3 regions of the Bacillus sp. TL12 genome follow, and region 2 is predicted to be linked to each of the others. Evidence: riboswitches for the same ligand, from Rfam matches in the RefSeq annotation. Region 2 holds a riboswitch; each other region holds the start of a gene.
The links. A riboswitch is a leader RNA that binds a small molecule or an ion and turns the genes downstream of it on or off. The one in region 2 is predicted to bind lysine.

Region 1: linked by a shared signal. The riboswitch ahead of lysA (diaminopimelate decarboxylase) and the one ahead of LOK41_RS04250 (aspartate kinase) in region 2 are both predicted to bind lysine.
Region 3: linked by a shared signal. The riboswitch ahead of LOK41_RS14235 (amino acid permease) and the one ahead of LOK41_RS04250 (aspartate kinase) in region 2 are both predicted to bind lysine.

What each region holds. Positions count from the first base shown of each region.
Region 1 covers NZ_JAJJBY010000011.1:40,094-43,385, forward strand. Annotated here, with positions in the region: gene LOK41_RS12590 (LTA synthase family protein) at 1-875, opposite strand, end outside; gene LOK41_RS12595 (DUF3888 domain-containing protein) at 1,154-1,552, shown strand; lysine riboswitch at 1,641-1,823, shown strand; gene lysA (diaminopimelate decarboxylase) at 2,006-3,292, shown strand, end outside.
Region 2 covers NZ_JAJJBY010000003.1:128,993-132,284, reverse strand. Annotated here, with positions in the region: gene LOK41_RS04255 (response regulator transcription factor) at 1-450, opposite strand, end outside; gene LOK41_RS04250 (aspartate kinase) at 596-1,825, opposite strand; lysine riboswitch at 2,056-2,242, opposite strand; gene LOK41_RS04245 (DoxX-like family protein) at 2,444-3,292, shown strand, end outside.
Region 3 covers NZ_JAJJBY010000013.1:24,762-28,053, forward strand. Annotated here, with positions in the region: gene LOK41_RS14235 (amino acid permease) at 1-1,394, opposite strand, end outside; lysine riboswitch at 1,545-1,727, opposite strand; gene LOK41_RS14240 (AAA family ATPase) at 2,136-2,795, shown strand; gene LOK41_RS14245 (NADP-dependent glyceraldehyde-3-phosphate dehydrogenase) at 3,010-3,292, opposite strand, start outside.

The DNA.
Region 1 (3,292 bases), on a different contig from region 2:
CCTTGTCCAGTTTGATGATAAAAGTTATCGAAGTAATAACTCTCTTTTATAAACTGATTTAAAAATGGAGTAATTTCTTTTCCATTAATTTTCTTGTTGATTACAAAATTTTGTGTTGATTCCATTGAAATTAAAATGACATTTTTTCCTTTTGCAGCTCCAAATGAATTTTTATCAGTTTGTTTATCTTTTGAATTCATGTAGTTTTTAATCTCAGAAAGACCATCTCCGCTTGCGAATACACGCTCTGTAGAAGATTTAGACTGAAGTGTAATATCAAATAGATGATATGTGTATAAACCTAGATTTTTCACAACAGTTTGACGGTCAAAAGAATGTGAAAATAACTGAGGTTTATGAACAACAGCCACGATAATTTGCAATACGAATAAAGCTGTTACACCACTAAAGAAGCTTCGTTTTTCAGATCGTGATAGCGGTGTGCTATCACAAAAGCTTGGAAATTTACGCGAAAGGAACATTAGAATAATTGCATCTGCAAATAGAAGTAATGTTTTGTACGTAAATAGTTCTTTAATGCTTGTTCCTAAATCCGCCATGTTATTTGTTTGGAATAGTACAGGAAATGTGACAAAGTCATTATAAAATCCATAAAACATCGCGTTTCCAAATAAAATAAATGATAGCAAAAAGCTGATGCCAATAATAAGGCGATTTCGATATTTTGTTGCGAATAAAGCTAGGCCAAAAAATAAAAGCAATGAAGCAATTGGATTAAACAAAAGCATCATTTCTTCGAAGAAGCTATCAATTTTAATATCGAAGGCTAGCTTGTACACAATATATGTTTTGATCCATAATAAAACGACTGCAACAAGTGCAAATCGTAATTTTGGAAACAAATGTTGTAACATAATATACTCCTCTCTTATACGTATGACAGTTCTAGTGATTGTACTTTAATGAATAGAAGTTTCACTTTATATATACGAACAGCCCTATATGTTTATGATTATTATACTACGTGTACTATTATACGAGAACAAAACGAAATTGTGGATGCTTTTTGTAACAATCGATTAGAAAAAGAGAAGTGGGAGACAATAAAGTGAAACTTTAATAAATGGATGGTGTATAATCCGTTGATTTAAATCGCACCATAAAAACGTTTCGTAAGGATATGGAGGTTGTAATGAGAAAGTTATTTTGTTTAGCATTATGTAGTGTTTTTATATTATTTGTTTCTCCAGCAGCGATGGCGGCACAATATGATGTACTTTTGGTAGAAGATGCACTCTATTCTGTATTATTTCCGAAAATAAATGTTGCAATTGAAAAGCATTATGGAAAACTAAAGCCATATGATTGTCCGAAAATTGTGAGTCTAAAAAAAGTTTATAGTGGTACATACTTATTTCAAACAGTAATTGAAGTGACAAAATATGAAGCTGGTATAGGTGGGAAAGTACTTCCTCCATTTGAAAAAATAAGAATTACATTTGATAATGATGAAGGAGAATGGATTGTGAAAAAAATAGATATAAAGCGCTTACCAAATGATACGAAATTGAATTGTAAAAAACCAATATAAAAAATTGTTTGACAAATAATTTATTCATTTGGTATTGTTAATATCAATATAAGATGTTTGAAAATTAAATAGACTTACCTCATCTACTCTCAAAGGTAGAGGCCGCGATAGGAAAGAGTAAGCTATGGGAGATTTAGTGGAATCTTTGATCATAGTTTGAAAGGGACTATTGCCGAAATATAAGAATGACCACCGCATTCATATATTGGGACTACATTGAATAAATGTAGTACTGTCATAAAATTTTATTTTATGGAGAGCTATTTGGAGATGTTGATGCGGTTTCTTATTTGAGAAGATAACAACTCGTTTATTTTTTCATGATACATTATTCCTAATAAGAAACGCGTGTGAACATTGTTCCGCGCGTTTTTTGTTTACCTAAAAGCGTGCTGCAATGAATAGAAGATGGTTGAGGGTATGAGTTTTAGAGGAAATAAGGGAGGAATTCAAATGTATTTACACGGCACAAGCCGAATCAATGACCAAGGACACTTAGAAATTGGAGGATGCGATACAACGCAGCTAGCAAAACAATATGGGACACCACTTTATGTATACGATGAGGCTACTATTCGTGAAAAATGTCGCGCATTTCATCGTGCATTCCAGGAAAGTGGGTTCTCTTACCAAGTAGCATATGCAAGTAAGGCGTTCTTGTGCATGGAGATGTGCCGAGTAGCTCGTGAAGAAAATATGTCTTTAGATGTTGTTTCTGGTGGCGAATTATATACTGCTTTACAAGCTGGTTTTCCAGCATCACGCATTCATTTTCATGGTAATAATAAGACGGAAGAAGAAATCATAATGGCGCTGCGAGCAGGTATTGGCTGTTTTGTAGTAGATAATTTCTTGGAAATGGAAATATTACATGACTTAGCAGAGCGGTATGGAAAAATTGTAAATATATTAATTCGAGTTACACCTGGAGTAGAGGCGCATACACATGAATATATTACAACAGGGCAAGATGATTCGAAATTCGGTTTTGGAGTTTCTACTGGCCAGGCAATGCAGGCGATTCAAATAGCACTAAAGAAATCAAATTATAATGTGTTAGGTATTCATTCGCATATTGGATCGCAAATTTTTGAAACAGCAGGATTTGTTCGGGCGATTGAAGTATTACGGAACTTTTTAGAAGAAATAAGAGAAGAAACTGGCTATGTAGTAACTGTATTAAATGTTGGTGGAGGATTTGGAATCCGCTACACAGAGTCTGATACACCGCTTACGCTTGACACATATGTGCATGCTGTAACGAATGCAGTGAGGGAACAATTTACAAGAAAGAATTATCCACTCCCTGAAATTTGGATTGAACCAGGGCGTAGTATTGTCGGAGATGCAGGAACAACAATTTATACAGTAGGAGCTGTAAAAGATATTCCAGGTATTCGTAAATATGTGTCAGTTGATGGAGGAATGACGGATAACTTAAGACCAGCTTTATATGGAGCACGTTATGAGGCAATGCTTGCTAATAGAGGAAGAGAAAATGCCGAAGAGATTGTATCAATTGCTGGAAAGTGTTGTGAGAGTGGAGATATGCTAATTTGGGATATAGAACTGCCACAAGTTACTTCAGGAGATTTGTTAGCAATCTCTTGTACGGGAGCATATGGATATTCTATGGCGAATAATTACAATCGCATACGCAGACCGGCTGTAGTATTTGCAAAAGGCGGGGCATCACAAGTCGTTGTCGAACGCGAAACATATGAAAATATAATTAGGAAC
Region 2 (3,292 bases):
TATCAATCCTTCGCTAGGATATAGAGAAAAGGATTTAAAATGTAGGTTAAATTTTTCTTCATTGTGCAGTTCTTGTATCATATGTTGTCTACGCAATTGGACGTTAATTCGGGCAGCAACTTCTAAAGGGTTAAATGGTTTTGTTATGTAATCATCTCCGCCAATTCCTAGTCCTGTTAATTTATCTAAATCACTCGAGCGCGCTGTTACAAATAAAATAGGAGTATTTGTATAGTTTCGAATTTGTCTGCATAGTTCAAATCCATCAATATCCGGTAGCATCACATCGAGTAAGATAATATCGAATGGATGATTTTTAATAAGAGTTAATGTCTCAGCTCCATTGGTAGCGGTTGTTATATGAGAGAAGTTTTCTTTTTTTAGTGTAAGTACTAACATATCTAGTATGCCTTGTTCATCATCTACTAAAAGTATTTTTTCTATTCTCACTACGGATCCACCTTTACATGTTTTTTGAATCTATTAAAAGATATTTGGAAAATATTTCACATGTAATAGTGTAACATAATACTATTTTGCTAGATAAAAAAATAACAACAAAGAAAGATTCTTTGTTGTTATTTTCAACATCAAATTAATTCATTTGTACCATAGGTTCAATTTTTGCCATAAATGATTGATGAAGTGCTTCTACACCATCTACTAAATGGAGGCGATCAATGACAACAGATACTTTAATTTCAGATGTACTTACCATTTTAATATGAATATTTTCTTCTTTTAATGTAGAAAACATGCTAGCCGCAACACCAGGATTTGATACCATGCCCGACCCTACGATAGATACTTTAGCTAGGTGATTTTCATATTCTACAGATTCATAATGAAGCGTTTCTTGATTTTGTTCTAATACTTCGAGTGTTTCTTTTAAATCATTCGAATGAATAGAGAAGGATAGATGTACAGTACCTTCATTTGTAATACTTTGAATAATAATATCAACATTAATATGAGCTGTAGCTAGTGTAGAGAAAACAGTTGAAAGTGATTCTTGTTCTAACCCTTTCATTGTTACACGTGTAATGTTATCTTCAAATGCAATACCTTTTACCACTGATTGTTGTTCCATGTTACATTCTCCCCTTACAATTGTTCCATTTTCTTGTTCCATGCTTGAACGAACTTCTAAAACGACGTTATAATTTTTTGCAAATTCAACAGCGCGTGGGTGCAGTACACCAGCTCCAAGATTTGCGAGTTCTAACATTTCATCATAAGAAATTTCATCTAATTTATATGCGTCTTTTACAACGCGGGGATCAGTTGTGTAAACGCCTGTGACGTCTGTATAAATATCACATTTTTTCGCTTTCAGCGCAGCTGCTAATGCGACAGCAGTTGTATCAGAACCGCCGCGGCCAAGTGTAGTAACCTCGTTCTCTCCACTTAATCCTTGGAAGCCAGCAACGATTACAATCGTACCTTCTTGTAAATAGGATTGAATACGTTCTGTGTTAATATCAGTGATTCTTGCGCTTCCATGTACAGATTCAGTTGTAATACCAGCTTGCCAGCCCGTTAGTGAAATAGCTTGATATCCTTTTGCTTGCAATGCCATTGTTAATAAGGAAATTGTTACTTGTTCGCCAGTTGTTAGGAGCATGTCCATTTCACGTTTACTCGGATTTTCACTAATAGCGGTAGCGAGTGCAACAAGCTCATCTGTGCTTTTTCCCATTGCAGATACAACAGTGACAACACCGTTCCCTCGTTCATATTCTTCAATAATTAAATCTGCTACATGTTGAATGCGCTGGATACTTCCGACAGAAGTACCACCGAATTTTTGAACAATCGTTTCCATTGCAAATTCCTTCTTTCATCCATTTTTTATTCGTAAATTAGGAAAGGTGTAAAAACATATAAGAGCGATATACAAGTCCCTAAGTATTCCTGTAGTTACCGGAAAGAAAAACAAAAAACACCATCTCAAATAGGTGAGGATGGTGCTGTTACAGGAAAAGGGAAACAGAAAAAGGAGCTAATAAAAAAACCGCCAAAAAAGGAATATCATATAGAACATGATATCTCTTTTTTGTAGATAGCTCTTCACATATACACGTCTGTATATATGACAGTTCTGTTTCTATTCGAAAACAGCCCCAATTGATAAATGCAGAGAAATTTATCAATTTCGGCAACACTTCCTTTTTTCTAAACTCATAGACATCTCTGTGTCTCCTTTAGAATACTTATAAGCGTTGCAACCTCTATCTCACGTTTTGGGCGAGAGTGTTTGGTTTATGAAGTTATTTGGTAACATTTGTTTTATAATAATTAAAATATTTTAGGAAATCAAGTGCTTTATTAATATTTTGAAAATTTAATCTTTTTAAATAAATAAAAAGAAATATTTGAAAAATATAGATGGAATTGGATTTTATATATACATTAGTAATATAGAGGGAGTGGGGGAGAGAGGGTGAAGAGGCCGAAACCAATTTATGTTCGAGCAGAAATGGAAACATCAATGGAAGAACTATGGAAGTATACACAAGATCTAACGTTACATACAGAGTGGGATGCGCGGTTTACTGAAATATCGTATTTAGAGAGAAAAGAAGGTGAACCGCAACGTTTTTTATACAAAACGAAAATGGGTTTTGGGCTTGAGATAGCTGGAGAAGGGGAATCGGTAGGTCAATTACGAAAGGAATCAGGGGAGAGAATATCTTCACTAAAATTTTGGACAGACAGTAAACTTTCGTTGATAAAAATAGGAAGGGGGTATTGGAAGTATACACCGAATGGAGAAAAGATTTGCTTTGAAACGCAATATGATTATGAGACGAGGTTTGGCCGTATAGGAAGAATGATAGATTCATATGTATTTTGGTCACTATTAGGGTGGGCTACAGCATGGAGTTTTGACGTTTTAAAGTTATGGCTAGAAAAGGGGGTTCACCCTCGGTTGCTAATAAAGAAATCGATTATTCACTGGATTGTTTGTTTGATACTTTCTTTTGTATGGATGTATCAAGGACTTGTGCCAAAAATATTATTTAATCACCCAGAAGAGGTACGGATGCTTTCTGTACTTAGTGGTTCAAACGAAAATAGTATTCTTGCTCTTAAAATAATTGGTTTTTTAGAAATAGGATTCGGGATCATATGGTTGTTGCCATTTCAAAAACAGAAGTTATTGCTGTTAGACATTATTATTTTAATTGGTTTAACCATTGCAGCAGGATTCATAAATATTTTGAGTTTTATCCAACCATTTAATCCCATTACCTTAAATTTTATATTAATTGGATTATCATTTATTGGT
Region 3 (3,292 bases), on a different contig from region 2:
TTTCTTTTTTCATCACGATTCATTAATGGATAGAAGGCAAAACCGATCACGAACAGACCAATTCCAAGAAGGAATGTTTTTATATCTGAAGATCCTGTTTTAATTACCCATAGTGCATAACAAAGGGCGATGAATGCGATAATGCCATCCATAATTCGTGAACCCATTTCATTTTTATATGTTTCACCAGTTGCAACGAGTTTTAATTGGAAGATTGGTGAAACGAGATAAGGGATTAAGTAAGCTAAAGTTGAGACAGTAATAACGAATGTATAGGCCTCAGCAATTGTTCCTGATAGTGTTGAGAAAAGGAAGACTTGCGACATAATATTTGTTAGTCTTAATGAATAAATTGGGCTTCCTTTTTTGTTTGTTTTTGCAAAGAAGGAAGGGAAGAATCCTTCTTTTGCTGCTTGATACGGTACCTCTGAACTTAATAAAATCCAGCCTAGGATTGAGCCGAATAGGGAAGTAAGGGCAAGCAAGGCCATTAATTTCCCGCCGCCATGACCCATTGCAGCATTTAATGCATCAGCTAATGGACGTTCAGACGCTTGTAGTTTATCCATATGAAGAACACCCATTGTTAAAATGGTAATTCCTAAATAAATGGCAACAGTTATTAATAATCCAGCTACAGTTGCATGTTTTACCGTTTTTGGAGATTTCGCTCGGTTTGATAAAAGAACAGCTGATTCAATACCGATAAATGCCCAAAGTGTTGTAAGTGCAGCTAAATTCACTTGTGAAAGTAGACCATGTGATACGCCTTCTTTATCAACTATTGGTGTGTACCATTGTCCAAATTTAGAAGCTTGAAATGCAAACAAAGTAACAACGATAAATAGAAGGAATCCAGTCACCTTCGTTGTTGTTGCGAGGAAGTTTAATTTCCCAGCTCCGTTTACACCGTTTGTTAAAATCATATGTGTTCCCCATAATAAGAGCGAACAGATAGAAAATGTAATGAGTTTTCCAACTTCAACATTGAAAGTACCAATTGAAAATAAGAGACGTGTATCTTTCATAATCGGGAAGAAGAGTGATAAATAACCTGCAAAAGATGTAATAATCGCAACATTACTTGCCCAGTTTGCGACCCAGTAGCCCCAAACTATGCTGAATCCAGCCATTTTTTTCTTTTTTGGTGATGAAAATAAAGCATATGCATGACTTTGTGGTCCTGTTGTTAAATCAGGACGACGAATTGCTAAATTACCAAAAACAAGAGCTAGCATTAAAACACCAAACCCTGTTGTTAACCAAGCTAAAGTAACACCGAGAGGGCTTGCTGTTTGTGCTAATGTACTTGGCACCATGAAAATACCAGCGCCAACCATATTGCCGACAACGAATGCTGTCAGTACCCAAAAGCCCCATTTTTTCTGTTGCATAAAAAATACCTCCAAAGTTAGTATAACCAAGTCAAGCGAGGAGATATGTATGTCTTCCAAAAAGGAAGTAAGGTAAGCTTCATACAAAACAAAAAAAGCACGTGTCATTGTCGCTACGTACTTTCTATCCTATAAGAAACCCACGACATACCTCTCGATAGCTCTCCACAAACAAAATGCTTGTGACAGTTCTGTACTTATTAAGTAGCAGACCCAGCAAGAATGCATGGTGGACATTTCTTACTTCGGCAATCATTCCTTTCCCATTCGTTCATCGATGCCACTACATCTCCCGAAATGATAATCTTAATGACTGCAACCTCTACCTCACCGAGATACGAATGAGGATTTATGTATTAAATTCACATAATCAAGGGTAACAAATGAATTTTTATACGTCAATGGCTATGTTAATAATCAGACTATAGTGAAGAATTTGTCATTATATATAGATCCAAATTAAAAACTGACATAAACCCTTTCTTTTTAGACGGGAGAGAGCATCCGGCCATGTATAGAAGCGGTCAGATCCTCTTCCTGCCCCATGCCAAGTTAAAACAGAGAAAGCAGGCGGGTGCAAGTATAGCAGTGGCTTATATGCTGAAAAATCAAAATGGATTTATATAAGAAGAGAGAGCTTTTTCGAAATAGGTTCTTTTGAAGAATCTTGTTGATAGTTGTGTTACATTGACAAAGCAGAATATTGAAATCGTGTTTTATAAAGAAAAATGGAGGTGCGATATGAAGTTAATTTGTTTGGAGGGTGCAAGTGGTATTGGCAAAACGACAACGTGTAGAAGGATTGCAGAATTGTACAATGCTTATGTGATTCCAGAGGTGAATTTCTTATTTCAGCGCCCTAATCCTGAACCGGAAAATTGGTATCTTGAAAGGCAAGTTGAAAGGTGGCAAATCGCACAAGAAAAACTAAAATCGTATGATGTAGTTCTATTTGATGGAGATATTTTTCAGCCCATTTGGTATAACTGGATTTATCAGGGGGAATTTCCGCAAACTTTACCGTTTTTGAAAGAGTTTTATGTAAATCGAATAAAACGAAAACATATAGGATTTCCGAATGTCTACATTCATCTTTCTACAAGTGAAACAGAATTAAGAAAAAGGAAAGAAAAGGATACTACTCGAAGACGAAGTAACTTTGAAAAACATTTAAGTCTTATAGAACCACAAAAGCAGTATTTTCAATATATGAATACTGTTTCTCCTCATGGAGTCCATTTTGTAGATGCAGTTAGTATTGAAGAAAATGTAAAAAATATTTTTGAGATTTTGTCTAACTTGAACAATGAAAAACAACATCATTATGATGTACCTTTATTAGAGAATGTAATGGATTGGGTAATGAATAGTAGCCCTAAAACATATGAGATAAGTGAATAGGTGAATAAAAGAATATATATCTAACTTGATTTTCTAACACATATCCATTTTTATTTTCAAGCACTTAAGTCGTGGCTATGAAAATAAAAGGAAATCTCCACTCGCTTTCTCTTTTTGTTTTCACTTGGCATGGGGCCAAAAAAGGAACTGATCGCTTCTATCTGTATTTATATAAAAAGAAGCTAATCTACAATCGTAGACTAGCTTCTAAAATTTACATTAAGTTTAATACAGTTACTTTCTCACGTGTCATAGACTCAAGGTTCTTCCGAATACCTTGTGCTCCCATACCAGAACCTTTTACACCGATGAATGGGAAGTGGTCAGGGCCACGTTCTGTACGTCCGTTAATTTGAACAGAACCAGTGTCGATTTTGTTCGCAATTGCAAATGCTTTGTTAATGTCTTTTGTGAAGACACTTGCTTGCAGACCGAACTCTGATTTGTTCGCAATTTCAATTGCTTGCTCATCAGAAGAAACGCGGATAATTGGAAGG